2 regions of the Paenibacillus sp. RC84 genome follow, and region 1 is predicted to be linked to the other one. Evidence: riboswitches for the same ligand, from Rfam matches in the RefSeq annotation. Region 1 holds a riboswitch; the other holds the start of a gene.

Evidence for each region. Region 1 has a riboswitch for cobalamin ahead of ABH899_RS10625 (FecCD family ABC transporter permease). Riboswitches for the same ligand answer to the same signal wherever they lie in the genome.
Region 2: linked by a shared signal. The riboswitch ahead of ABH899_RS13755 (class I SAM-dependent methyltransferase) and the one ahead of ABH899_RS10625 (FecCD family ABC transporter permease) in region 1 are both predicted to bind cobalamin.

The regions. Positions count from the first base shown of each region.
Region 1 is NZ_JBGBYL010000004.1:35,004-42,101, forward strand. It holds gene pyk (pyruvate kinase) at 1-655, shown strand, start outside; gene ABH899_RS10620 (ATP-dependent DNA helicase) at 887-2,803, shown strand; cobalamin riboswitch at 2,907-3,108, shown strand; gene ABH899_RS10625 (FecCD family ABC transporter permease) at 3,207-4,388, shown strand; gene ABH899_RS10630 (ABC transporter ATP-binding protein) at 4,385-5,191, shown strand; gene ABH899_RS10635 (ABC transporter substrate-binding protein) at 5,197-6,204, shown strand; gene ABH899_RS10640 (hypothetical protein) at 6,430-7,098, shown strand, end outside.
Region 2 is NZ_JBGBYL010000005.1:246,308-253,405, reverse strand. It holds gene ABH899_RS13770 (CobW family GTP-binding protein) at 178-1,248, shown strand; gene ABH899_RS13765 (TIGR03943 family putative permease subunit) at 1,424-2,362, opposite strand; gene ABH899_RS13760 (permease) at 2,390-3,412, opposite strand; gene ABH899_RS13755 (class I SAM-dependent methyltransferase) at 3,626-4,516, opposite strand; cobalamin riboswitch at 4,746-4,955, opposite strand; gene ABH899_RS13750 (aminoglycoside phosphotransferase family protein) at 5,293-6,036, opposite strand; gene ABH899_RS13745 (spore coat protein) at 6,241-6,729, shown strand; gene bshB2 (bacillithiol biosynthesis deacetylase BshB2) at 6,815-7,098, opposite strand, start outside.

The sequences.
Region 1 (7,098 bases):
TCCGGTCCTCCAGAAAGTGATGATTGAATCCTGTAACCGCGCGGGCAAGCCTGTTATTGTCGCCACTCAAATGCTGGATTCGATGCAGGTCAACCCGCGGCCGACCCGGGCCGAAGTGAGCGATGTCGCGAACGCCGTTCTTCAGGGCTCCGACGCGATCATGCTGTCGGGCGAGACGGCCGCCGGCAAGTATCCGGTCGAATCGGTGCGCACGATGGCCACGATCGCCAAGAAAGCCGAGGGGCTTTACATGGAGGAGACCGGCCGTCAGCAGGCGGGCGTTCCCGCAGAGGTCAATGTGACGGAGATCATCAGTCAGGCGGCTGTCCGCGCATCCGAGGCGATCGGAGCGAAAGCGATTCTGACGCCGACGATGAGCGGGTATACCCCACGGATGGTGTCCAAGCACAGACCGAAAGCGCCGATCATCGCCATTGCGCCTAGCGACGAGGTTCTGAACAAGCTCTGCCTGCTGTGGGGCGTGCTGCCCGTGAAAGGCGAGTTTGTACAGACGACCGACGACATGTTTCAGGCCGCGGTATCCAGCGGCACCGCACAGGGGCTGCTGCAAACCGGCGATTACACCGTGATCACGGCAGGGGTTCCGATCGGCAAGACGGGAACGACGAATCTGATTAAAATCATGCAAGTGTAGAAGGAAAAGCCTCCCGGCGAAGGGGAGGTTTTTTTTGCTGCATAAACGGAATGTGTCATGCAATGCTTTTCCACCAAAAACTTCAATGACTGAACGATAGTGACTGAAACTTAGAATCCGCCTCCGGGCGGATTTTTATTTTGCGCTTCTAAGAAAAGGAGGATTCGCAGCGGGATCTTTTGCGGTATAATGGACAGATGTACGTAACGATGATGTGGAGGCACGGCCAGATTGAGAAATTATCCATTTGCATTTGATCCGACGAAACCATTTATTCAGCAGGCAAGCGACTGGATTGCCGACGTGTTTTACGAGCTTCTGCCGGAAGCCGGTTTTGAAGTGAGAGACGAACAAATTTATATGGCGTTTCAGCTGGAGAGGGCTTACCAGGAGAAACAGACCATCTTTGCGGAAGCGGGAGTGGGAACCGGGAAAACGCTGGTGTATCTGCTTTACGCTCTTACTTATGCGCGTTATACGAGAAAACCCGCGATTATCGCTTGTGCGGACGAGTCGCTGATCGAGCAGCTGGTCAAACCCGAAGGGGACATCGCCAAGCTCGCCCGGCATCTCGATCTGACGATTGACGCCCGGATGGGCAAGTCGCAGCATCAGTACATTTGCCTGAATAAACTGGACGACACCCGGGGCGGCGCTTTTGACGACGAGGAAGTTTTCAGCGAGATTTATCACGGCCTTCCTTCGTTCGTCCACTACCCGGACACGCTCCAGTCGTTCTATCCGTACGGCAACCGTAAGGAGTACCCCGAGCTGACGGACGAGCAGTGGGAACGTATCGGCTGGGACGTGTTCCAGGACTGCCTCGTCTGCAGCCAGCGGCATCGCTGCGGCCAGACGTTGTCGCGCGAGCATTACCGCAAGTCCGCCGACCTGATTATTTGTTCCCATGATTTCTACATGGAACACGTCTGGACCTACGAGGCCCGCAAACGGGAAGGTCAGCTTCCTCTTCTGCCGGACCACAGTTCCGTCGTATTCGACGAAGGGCATCTGCTTGAAACGGCTGCGCAAAACGCGCTCACCTACAAATTGAAGCATTCGGTATTCGAAAGCATCGTCATCCGGCTTCTGGAAGGCGAGGTCAGAGAAACGCTGGCCCTGGCCATCGAGGAGGCCATCGTCCAGAGTGAAACGCTGTTCCGCGTGCTGGACGAGAGCAGTTATTCCGTCCCGGCCTCGGAACGCAAGGAATTCGCCTGGAGCGAAGAATTGAAACGGGAAGTAAGCCGGTTCCGGCAGCTGATCGACGTGATTGAGGAAGAGCTTGTGTTCGAAAGCGGACTGTCCACACTGGACGATTACCAGCTCAAAATCGTCGAGGAACACCTGGAAATGATTCAGCTTGCTTTGAGCTTGTTCGATAAGCCGGGTCAGCTCATTTCATGGGTTACGGAGGATTCCAACGGAATCACCCTGGTCATCATGCCGAAAATGGTCAAGGAAATTTTAAGAGACCGCGTCTTTTCGAAAAAAATGCCGGTCGTGTTTTCTTCGGCGACCTTGTCCGTCAACGGCTCTTTCGACTATATGGCGGGCAGCCTGGGCATCGAAAGCTTCCTTTCGTTCTCCGTTCCCTCCCCTTACGATTACAGCGCCCAAATGAAGGCGAATCTGTATCCCGACAAGCCGGAAGAGGACAAGACCGGACGGGTTCTGGAACTGCTCAAGGAATCCGACGGGCGGGCGCTTATCCTGTTCCCGTCCCGCGAGGCGCTTGGCGATTTCAAACGGAACATGACACGGTATCCCGAGTACGCCGATTACCGGTTTTTGTTTGAAGGCTCGGCGGAAATCAGCCACCTCATCTCGTCGTTTCAGAACGACGAGGAAAGTGTCCTCTGTGCGGTAACGCTGTGGGAAGGACTGGATATTCCGGGACCGTCCTTGTCCCATGTAATCGTCTGGGAGCTTCCGTTTCCTCCGGACGATCCCGTCTTTGCGGCCAAGCGGAAAGATTCGGCTCAGCCGTACGAAGACGTGGATATGCCCTACATGCTGCTCCGCCTGAGGCAGGGCATCGGGCGCTTAATCCGGTCACGCGATGACCGGGGCATGGTGTCCGTTCTCGGTCATGATCTGGATAATCCTACGGTCAGAGAGCAGATCCAGGGCCTGCTTCCGGATTAAGCGGGATGTCAAATGTTGCCGATTCTTGACGTATCCGCTATGATAGACAAGATGCTTCCGGTTCACATTCCGTATTTCAAGTAAAATATAGGCCGGACGATGAATTGAATAAGTCGGTACAGGTGCTTGCCGTTGGAATCTTAACGCGGTACAGCTTAATAGGGAAGTCCGGTGCAAGACCGGCGCGGTCCCGCCACTGTAACAGAAGAGTCGCAGCAACCACAGTCACTGGTATCCATGCCGGGAAGACTGCTGCCGATGATGACGCTGATAGCCAGGAGACCTGCCTGTATCCGTAACACGAGCAACCTACGGGAGATAGGGAGGTGTTAGATGCGTTCCGTACTGAAATTACGAGCGTCTTTCCCTTTGTCTGCAAACGAAGGGGGAGGCGCTTTTTTGCATGGACAGCCCTAAAAATATCAACGGTCGAGGTGAGGACTTGCAATCGGTTTGCAATAAAGAAACGGTACGGGAGACCGGGGAGGCCAGGGGCGCCCGCTCCGCATCCGCAAAAAAATACGGGACGGCGCGCACTCTAACCGCTTTTCCGCTCTTGCTGGGCGGCTTGTCGCTTCTCCTTGTGATCTCCGTGACGATAGCCGTCATGCTCGGTTCCGTTCGGATCGAGCCCGTCACGGTCTGGAAGATCGCTCTATCTCACATGCCGGGAATCGGCAGCCTGGTCGAGCGGGATTGGACGAAAGCGCAGGAGCATATTATCTGGAACATCCGCTTTCCCCGCGTCCTGCTCGGTCTTGTCGTAGGAGCGGGCCTGTCCGCGGTCGGAGTGACGATCCAGGCGTTAATCCGCAATTCGCTCGGCGATCCTTACATACTCGGGGTATCGTCCGGCTCGTCGGTTGCGGCTACCCTTGTTCTGCTGTTCGGCGGCTTCTCGTTTCTCGGTGCTTACGCGCTGCCGGTTTCGGCCTTTATCGGTTCCCTCGTCGCGATGGCGCTTGTCTTTACCTTCGCCAAGGTAGGAGGCCGCATTTCGACCACCCGGCTGCTGCTTGCGGGAACAGCCGTTGCGAGCATGATGTCGGCGTTTACGAGCTTCATCGTCACGATGGCGCCGAATGCCCAAGGCATCCGCTCCGTCGTTTACTGGCTGATGGGCAGCCTGGCCGGCGCGAAGTGGGAATACCTCACCGCACCGGCTCTGATCGTGGTGTCCGGTATCGTTTTCCTGCTCTTTCAGCACCGGTCGTTGAACGCTCTTCTCGTGGGGGAAGGCGCAGCGGGAACGATGGGGGTCAATGTGCCGGCGTTCCGTACCTGTCTGGTGATCGTGACCGCGCTGATCACGGGAACGATCGTGTCCGTCAGCGGCTCAATCGGTTTTGTCGGCCTGATGATTCCCCATATCGTCCGGCTGGTGCTCGGCTCCGACCACCGCAAGGTGCTTCCGGTCAGCGTCCTTTTCGGGGCGGTCTACGTCATATGGGCCGACGTTCTGGCCAGGCTCGCGCTTGCGCCGGAAGAACTGCCGATCGGCATCGTCACCGCGATATGCGGAGGCCCGTTCTTCATCTGGCTGCTCCGCAGAAGTTCATACGCGTTCGGAGGTGCTTCTAAATGAACATGGAAGCGAATCATCTCACTTTGAGCATAGGCGCCAGGAAAATCCTCGACTCCGTAAACCTGGCCGTCCGCGAAGGCGAGTTTATCGGCCTGATCGGCCCGAACGGGAGCGGGAAATCGACCCTGCTCAAAACGGTCTACCGCGAGCTTAAGCCGGACGCGGGACAAGTGTTTATGGATGAGCGGGAACTGCTGAATCTGCCCTACAAAAAAGCGGCCGAACTGATGGCCGTCGTCAGCCAGGAATCTTCCGTCGAGTTCGATTTCAGCGTGGCGGACATGGTTCTGATGGGAAGATATCCCCACAAGAAATGGTACGAAAGCGATACGGAAGCGGACCGGGAAATATGCTTCCGGGCCTTGGAAACGGTCGGACTCGGACACTTCGGAGAACGCAGCTTCGCGACCTTGTCCGGCGGCGAGAAGCAGCGGGTGCTTATCGCCCGGGCGCTGGCCCAGCAGGCGAAGTTTCTGATTCTGGACGAGCCGACGAACCACCTGGATATCCGCTACCAGCTCCAGATCATGGAGCTTGTCCGCTCGCTGGGGATCACGACGCTGGCCGCCCTTCACGATCTGAATATGGCGGCTTACTATTGCGACCGTCTCTACATCATCAGCGAGGGAAGGATTGCGGCGGAAGGAACGCCCGCGGAACTTCTCGTCCCTACTGTTCTCCGGGACATATTCGGCGTTCACGCCGAGGTGAACCGGCACGCCCTGACAGGCAAGCCGGTCATTACGTACTTGCCGGAATCTTTTTATAACGCCGGACTAAAACAGACGGAGGAATCCTTTTGAATCTTATGCGATCTCTTAAACTTTCTTTATATTTATGCCTCACTCTTGTGTGCATGGCCGCTATAAGCGCCTGCTCCGCTTCCGATTCAACCAAAGCACTTGTACCGAGAGGGACCGCGGAGTCAACGGGAGCACCGGCGGCAGCCGTAGAACTTGATAATATGGGGCAGAAGCTTCATTTTTCGGAAGCGCCCAAACGGGCCGTCACTTTAAATCAGCATGCTACGGAAGTGATGCTTGCGCTTGGCCTGGAGAAAAATATGGCCGGCACCGCCTACCTGGACGATCAGATCCTCCCGGAGCTGCAGGAAGCTTACAAACGGGTTCCCGTTCTCGCGAAAACATATCCGTCCAAGGAAGTTTTCGCGGAGGCCGCTCCGGATTTTGCCTATGCGGGCTGGAAAAGCGCGTTTACGGAGAAAAGTCTGGGCACCCGGGAAGAACTCGCCAAACAGGGGGTTCAGACTTATGTGCAGGAATCTTCCAATAAAGCCGCTCCGACCTTGGAGGATGTGTACCGGGATATTTTGAACATCGGCCGCATTTTCAGGGTAGAGGCCAAAGCGAATGAGCTTGTGGACGGCATGAAGCAGCGCTTGAAAGACATTCAGGACCAAATCGGCACGGTCGGGACTCCTCAGAAGGTGTTCATTTACGACAACGGCGAAGACAAAGCTTTTACGGCGGCCAACACCTACATTACGAGCCTGATCAATATGATCGGCGGCAAAAATATTTTCGACGATATTCAGAAAAGCTGGGTAGAAGTCAGTTGGGAAGAAGTCGTCAGCCGCAGCCCGGACGTGATTGTCATTATGGATTACGGCGACACGCCGGTAGAGAAGAAGAAAGAGCTTCTCCTGGGTAAAAGGGAGCTGGCCGATATTCCGGCGATTAAGAACAAGCGGCTGCTCGTTCTCCCTCTGTCGGCCGCTTCCGAAGGAATCCGCGCCCCGATCGCTCTGCAGACGCTGGCGGAAGGGTTATATCCGGATAAAGTACAAAAAAAATAAGCCTTCTTTTCCCATCCGATTTTGGGCAGCGCCGTTAAATGCCGTCTGCCGATGGAACGAAATGAAATGAGTCCCTGCGAAAGGGGCTTTTTTTATGCGATGAATCTGAAAAATGATCCTGGGAAAGTGATTTAAGAAAGTTTTAATAGATGCTTCATAAGGGGTTTATTTTTGTTGCCTATGATGACAGTGGAAGTCAAATACGAATGGTTCAGGAGGATGAAGATGAACAAGAAATGGCTTGTGCTGGGAAGCGTAATCGGAATCAGCAGTCTCATGATGGTCACGACGGGAATAAGCGCCATGGCCGGAACTTCAGGGTACGACGCCTACAAGTCCGCGTTGAAGAACACCAAGACAGTCCAAAGTGTGACTGTTCAGGCGGCAGGATCTTTGCAGGACAACGGGAATGTGGCACTGAGCGCAAACGGGACGTTTAAAATGAGCCGGGAAGGCGGCTCGGCAAGCGGTGCGGGTGAAGTTTCCGCCGGCGGCGCGAAACAAGCGCTTCAATTTTACAAGCAGGGTGATCAAGCCATTTTCAAACCGGGAAGCGGCGATGTGTATTATGTAAAAGATGCGGCGGCCGAAACGCATAAGCGTTTTAAAGACTCCGCGGAAAAAGAAATGCCGCAGCACGTGGAAACCGTGGTCGACGCGCTGGTCGGCAATCTGAAAGATTATGTCGCCGTTGATGTGAAAGAGGACGGGAGCAAGCGCGTATCGGCGGAGTTGGACGGCGCTCAGCTGCCCGCTGTTGTTCAGGCGATTGCGCCGATCGTCATCAAGCAGGCGTCTAAGGAGCACGGACAGCCGGAGAAGAAAGCTGACACGACGGCCAACCCGTTCGGCAACGATTTTCTGAAGGATGCCGCTCCCGAGCTGACCGATGAT
Region 2 (7,098 bases), on a different contig from region 1:
AGGAAGCTCTGGAAGCTGCCTTCCACTCCCCTCCTAATGAAGACATTCCGTTTGCCGGACAGCACTGATTCCTGTACAATAAATTTAAACGTAACGATTACGATTTTTGTTGCATGTTCGTTCCCGGACAAGAATACAATGAGAACATATCTTTTATTTCAGAAAGGAACTAAAACCGTGACAATACCTGTATTCGTACTTAGCGGTTTTTTGGGCAGCGGTAAAACGACCCTTCTGCTCCGTATGCTCGAAGAATCCAAGAAGCTTGGTCTGCGCCCGGGAATATTGATGAACGAGCTGGGCAAGGCGGATGTCGACGGCTTAATTCTGGAAGGGCACAGCTCCGCTTCGATTGAAAAACTGCTGGACGGCTGTGTCTGCTGCAGTAAGAAAAGCGAGCTTACCGGCAGCTTGCAGGCTCTGCTTCTGCGCAATCCGGATATGTTGTTCATCGAGTTGACCGGCGTGGCCAACCCCGAAGAAATTGCCGATGTGCTTACGGAACCCGGTCTGCTGGACCGCGTTGCCCTCAAGCAGGTCATCACTGTGCTCGATGCCGAAAACTTCATGGATTACAACAGCCTGTTCGCATCGGACAAACAGCTCGTGCGAACGCTTCGCAGGCAGGTCGAAGTTGCCGACCTTATCCTGGTCAACAAAACGGATTATGTGCACCGCATCCGGCTGCACCAAATCGAGAAGGCGATACGCAAGCTGAACGGGCACGCTATGCTCGTGTATACGACTCACTGCCGCATTGAGCTTAAACCGATCCTGGAGGGAGTCCAGCCTGCGCAGAATGTGCCTCTGACGGTCCGGCCTATCCGGATGACGAAGATCCGGACTCATCCGAAGGAGCCCAGCACAGCCGGCTCCGGACGCGGCATGCATTCCGCAGATTCGCCGGCACCGGCGGAAACCGCGTCTTCCCACTCCCGCGTCCGTACCGTCACCCTCCCGTGGAATCGGGCTGCGGGGCTGACCAAAGCGGATGTGGACGCCTTCCTCCAGCGGTGGAAGGACGGTCTGATCCGCGCCAAAGGTTATGTGACGTTCGCGGAATCCGGGCACATGCATCTGCTGCAATACGCAGGAAAACGGAGCTACTGGGAGCCTTCCTTTTATCAGGGAAAGCCCTATCTCGTGTTTATCGGGATTGATCTGGATGCGGACCGGCTGAGCGAAGAATGGGAACGTCTTCTGGATGCACCGCAGTCCCTTGAACCCGAGTCCGGCAGACGGAAATAGCTTCAGGCACGGATAGGGAGGCACCTTCTATTCGGCACGATCTTTACGATTTTTTTGTCCCCTCCTCCCTGTTCTGCCTGAGTATGTCTACCGATTAAGAACCTTCTGCATCCGGCTCTTGCACCGCACAAAACCGCCTTCCGTCGGAAAGCGGTTTTTGTTTTTGCCACAGCCTCTATTTCCCCAGATCGGCGAAATCACCGGCATACGGATACACGTAAGGGGATGAAGGCTCTTTGATTTTTTGGATTACGGCTCCCTCCAGCTTCATCACGTCTTTATCTTCGTACACGGACTTTCGGATCGTGCCTTTCACCGTCACCCATGTATCCTTGAGATACGAATCCGCTCCCAACGCTTCAACGATAACGCCGTACGGGGATGCATCGGCCGAGCAGCACTGCATCGTCAGTCTTGCGACGACGAACTGGTTTTTGGGCATGCCGTCCTCCCGGTAAACGAAGCCGCTGATTTCCATCTGCTTTCCGGCAAAATTCCCGGCGAACAGATCTACTGCCGTCAGCTTCTCCATAAAGCCTTTATCTCCGATAAGAATGGTTTTGTTTTTGTAAAGCCGCATGGCCAGCTTCGCGTAGTCTTCCGTAAACCGGCTGCCTTTGAACATCTCCTTGAGTCTGGCTTCTTCCGTGTCTTCCCCGCCCTGACTTGTCCCCCCGGAAGATAGTTCCTTCTTGGGCGGATCGTCCTGGGGACCTGCGTTCCTCTGCGTTTGGAAGCCGGAGGTATTCAATTGAATCCCTTTGACTTGAACGATATCGCTCCCCGTTACCCGGTCGGGCAGCAGAAAGCCGAGCAGCAGCGGTAAAAGGAACAAGGAATAAGCCGCACCATGCGAAAGCTTCGATTTCTTTACATCGGACTCGCATCCGCAGTCGGGTTCATTGCCTGCAGCAGGCTGCAGAGCCAGATAAATCTGGATCACGGCCAGCACGAACAGGGCGATCGCCGAAGCTTTGACGTACGGTACCAGTCGGGGCGCCAAATAATGCGGCATGCTGCCCGTTTTGACCAGATAAACGATATAGAACGAAAACCCGCATAGAATCGCCGCCCGGATAAAATAATGGAAGGCGTAAGCGCGCTTGTCTTCCACCCGGTTCACCTCCCCCAATTCAAAGGGTTACCTGAAATAAAGATGCTCGACCACTACGGAACCGGCAAACACGGTCACCGTGATAAGAACGGCCAGCAGCAGGAGAAACTTCGTTTTGAAGACGGACAGAAGCATCAGCGTGCTTTTAAAATCGAGCATGGGCCCGAAAACGAGGAACGTGAGCAGGGAGCCTTTGGAAAACGTCTGGAGAAAGGAAGAAGCGACAAAGGCGTCCGAGGTGGAACAGAGCGACAACATGTAGGCAAATCCCATCATGAACAGATGCGGAAGCACCTCCCCCTCCCCCAGCGCCGACAAATCGCCTCTCGGCACAAACGCCTGAATAACGGCCGTAAGGAGAGAGCCGAAAATGAGATATTTCCCCATATCGAAAAATTCCCCGCCCGCGTGACCCATCATCGTAACGAATTTGCCGCCGCCCTGCACGTGCGCGCAGTCTTGTCCGTTCCCGGCGTACAGCGAGTCCAGCCTGTGTTTCAGAGGATTTTTGTTAATAAACGCGTACACGAACAAGCCGATAAACGCGCTAACTCCAAGGGCCAGTCCCATCCGGGCGTACACCATTTCGGGATTCATCCGGAACGCCGTGTATGTCGCCGCATAGACGACCGGGTTGACGATGGGACCCGCCAGAATGACGACTACGCCTATGTACAGCGGCATTCCCTTGTTGATCAGCCGCCGGACGACCGGGATCATGCCGCACTCGCAAATCGGAAACAGGATGCCCAGCAGACAGGCGAACACGAATCCGTGCAAAGGATTCCGGGGGATCGCTTTGCGGATCCAGGTCTCCGGGATGTAGACCTGCATGAACGAGGAAAGCAGCACACCGAGCATAATAAAAGGAACCGCTTCGAGCACGATGCCGATAAACATCGTCTTGAACAGGCGGATGACCGAAGGGTCCGGCAACGCCGCATTCCCTGTCCGTACGGCTTGCCAAGCCAGTATAACCAGGAAACTTCCCGCTGCGATATAAATCAGGTGTCTTTTTCTCATCCCTCTGCTTGCTCCGCTGAAATGCACGTTCTCCCCTCCTGTGTAAAACAGTATCTTTATTTTAATCGTAATTATTACGTTTTTCAACAAAAAAGACTTCTCCCTTATCCCGATCCTCTTCTTCATCTCTATGCGAATCTGCCCGAATCTATGACAAGCTTCCCTTGTCCGGTCCGTGAAGCCAAAAAAATCCCGGCACGCGAAACCGCGTTACCGGGATAATACTTCAACGGCTCGGATTTAAACCTGCACGATCCGTCTCACTTCCGCAGGCAGGTCCGCAGGTTCCAGCCGTTTTTCCGGCTTCCAGTAAAGGAGAGCCGCTTTGAAATTGTGCGGGTAAATCAGCCTGCCGTCTTCTTCACGCACATAAGAGTACAAGAGATCAATGGCCTTCCTGCGGTCATATTCCTTGTCCAAAACCGCGCTCAGGTTGTCCTTGAGCAGCTCTTCCTCCGTATCGTAGGCATACGTTTTGTGCAGGTTGACCATTTTACAGTTCGCATCGATTCCCAATTCATAAAGCAGATTCTGCAAATGGATGTAATCTCGGCGTTGAAATTTAATCCGGCAGCCCAGCTGCTCCTGAATGTCTTTGTAATGCGGTCTTTCAGGACCGCTAACCATGCCCGCGATTCCAAGACGCTTCGCCGTGTTGTTGATGTGCAGCAGCGCCCGGTCGATTTCCTGCATCCGGTAGTAACAATTGACGCCGAATACCACGTCGGCTCGCTCCACCTTGGGAAGTTCTTCCCACTTGGCATGTACGAAGTTTAAATGATTCCAGCCCTTCCGCTCCGCTGCGGCTTTCAGGTAAGCAAGCACGCTCTCGGAGCTGTCGACGCAGGTGAGGGAACCCGCTTTCTCGGCCGCTTCGAACGTATAGTTTCCCCAGCCGGGACCGATTTCCAGCACATCCTCGCCGGGATCGATAAAAGCGATCAGCTCCTTGCGCAGGTTGGCGACCCAGGAATCCACCCCGGCTTGTTCTTTCTTTTTCATAAAAGCGTTCCAGAACCCTTCTTCCTTGACGTCATCGGTCATCCGTACGGGAAGATTTCCGTCCCAGTCTTTCATCCCCTCCTGCCAGAGGGTTTTGTAATTCGTATTTAGTTTGACTCCGTAATACATCGTTTGCCTCCCCATACGGTTTGAAGATCTTGTTAGTCATACTTCTTTCGATCAAAATGCGGCGGACTTCATTTTACCTGTAAAGCCGGAGGAGTCCATCGATCCGAAACAAATAAAAACATCCCGCCGGAGGCAGGATGTTTGGGTTCATCGCATGAATACGCTCGGGTCAGGACCCGGACGATTAGGGAGAACATTCGCATCAACGCCATCCTATCTGCGTAGGAATGAAGTTACCGGTAAACAGGCAGGTCTCCTGACTCGGGAACCCTATGCGCGCCTTCCCGGATTAACCAGTGACGTGATGCGCTTCGGCCGGGGCTTCTCCCCCCTTTTCCCCTTACAGTGGCGGGACCGTATCGGAATTGCACCGAACTTCCCTTTTAATCCGTTCCCTCTCCCCGGAGAAAGAACCGGAACCTGTTTAATAAAGAATGTTTGATAATCCATTGTCTTAAGAAAAACGTGCATGCCAAACAACTTCACGGTTAATAGTAGTCCAAATCCGGCTTTTTGGCAAATGACCGAAGCGTGCGGGCAAGCAGATGTACCGGTAAGGCGGGCCCGCCAAACTTCGGACTATTAAGTGGAGCCGCGACGGTTTATGACTCCGCTATTTCCCTTCAATAATCAGGTTGATTTGATGAATAAATTCTTTTGCCAGCCCAAGCTGTTTATATGCGAATTCCAAATCTCCGCTGCCTGAAAGTGCGAAATCCAAGTTACCTAAAGTGGACATCAGTATGCGTGCGGTAACGGCAAATCCAAAAGCTTGCTTATTCGGCCTGATTATTCATCTGACTCCAGATATACTGAAAGGTTGGCTCCTGAATTCCGTTGAATAATGCAAGATTGCCTACATATGAAGCCAAATCCCAGTAGGCGGGCATCCAGGATAAATCTTCAAAGTCCGACCAGATCCAGCCTTCCGGACTCGGTAATAAGTTTCTTGAATGGGCATCTCCATGAGACGGTAGCAGCAAACTTGTTTCGAGACGCATCTGTCTATCCATCGCGAAGAACAGACTTAGCAAATTTTGTATACGCCGATCCGGATGCTTCATTAATCTAAAAGCCGATTGACATGTCCGCTCCCAAACACCAAGCAGAGGAATCTCGTCGGTAAAATCTTTCAATGCCAGTGAAAGTCTATTAACCAGTTCAACTGCTTCGCTTGGCGAAGGGCGCCGCAGTTCTGTAGGGGGAACATACTTCCAAAACGTCATCCATGTGCCGCCAATATCGTAGGGTCCTGCATCCGTACGGTCCGTTGGCAAGCGTACCGGCACTCCCTTCGATTGGAGATGACGTGCGGCTCTTAATTCACGCACCAGTACCTTGTAGGCGTAATCTGCATGATTTTTTGAAAGCACAGTGGCTATCCGGGCCACAATCGGATACGGGGCCAAATGAACGATCAGGTTCCCGCCATTACCAAGCTCGAGAGGAGTAATGTCCTTTAATCCGGCTTTTTCTGCTATTAAAACGGTTTTTGAAATAAGGCTGCTATTATTCGGCACTCCGAGGGCTCCTTAGTTAAGGTTAAAAATATCTTAGCATCGTTGTCGCATCCCTGATAGGTATTAAATATTTATCAATTAACTTTACCTATTCACCGTTAACTTTTCTGTAAACTTGAACTTCCGTCTGTAGATGCTGACAACTTACTAATTTCCGCCCCTTCACATAGGCTGTTAGAAACCCCACGAACGGAGTCTGAGAAGATGAGCCTGCCGAAAGTCCCCAAGCATCTCGCCTGGCACGAAACTTTGGAGCTTCACGAGCTTGTGGGCCTTCAAACCGGACAACTGATCGCTTTTAAACAAAAATTGCCGACGCTTACGGACGAAGGGCTTCAAACGCTCTTCAGAGAGGCGATACAAACATTGGAGCAGAATCTGAACGAGCTGCTGGCGTATTATCCCAAAGCGCCTGCTTCCTCCAGGAATAAAAATCGGGAGTTGCCGGTCCTGGAAGCGGGACAGCTTCTCGGTTTTGCCAAAACCGCCGTACGCGGCTACGCCTGTGCCCTCACGGAAACCGCGACTCCCCGTCTCCGGGCAACCTTTGTGAATCATCTGTTGAGAGCAGTCGAATTTCACGCCAAAGTGTTCAACCGGATGTATGCGGACGGTGCGTACCCCGCTTATGACCTGAAGGAACTGCTGGAAAACGACGCGGCCAACGCTCAGGCCGCCCTCTCCCTCGAATAACGGTAAAAAACCGCCAAGGAACGATATGCCTGCTCCTTGGCGGTCTTTCGGCGTGCGGCAAACGGCTTCCGCTCCGCACATTCTTTTATTGAAACCGGTAGGTCCATAACCGCTCGTGGCCGAACCGTTCCTGCACCTCTTTGTCGTCCGCGGATTTGCCGCTCAGCTTTCCGTTGAGCTGGAACTGGGAGCTGTGTGCAAGGATCGAGCCCAGCTTCTGCCCCAGATACGGCCTGACATCGCTCACGATATCCGCTTTGCCGAGCACATCTTCGCACCCTTTGGAAAAAGCGATGCAGTGAACGACCGGTCTCTCTTCCACGGGGATTCGCTGGACCGTGTCAATCACGGCGGCGCCCGTTGCGTCAT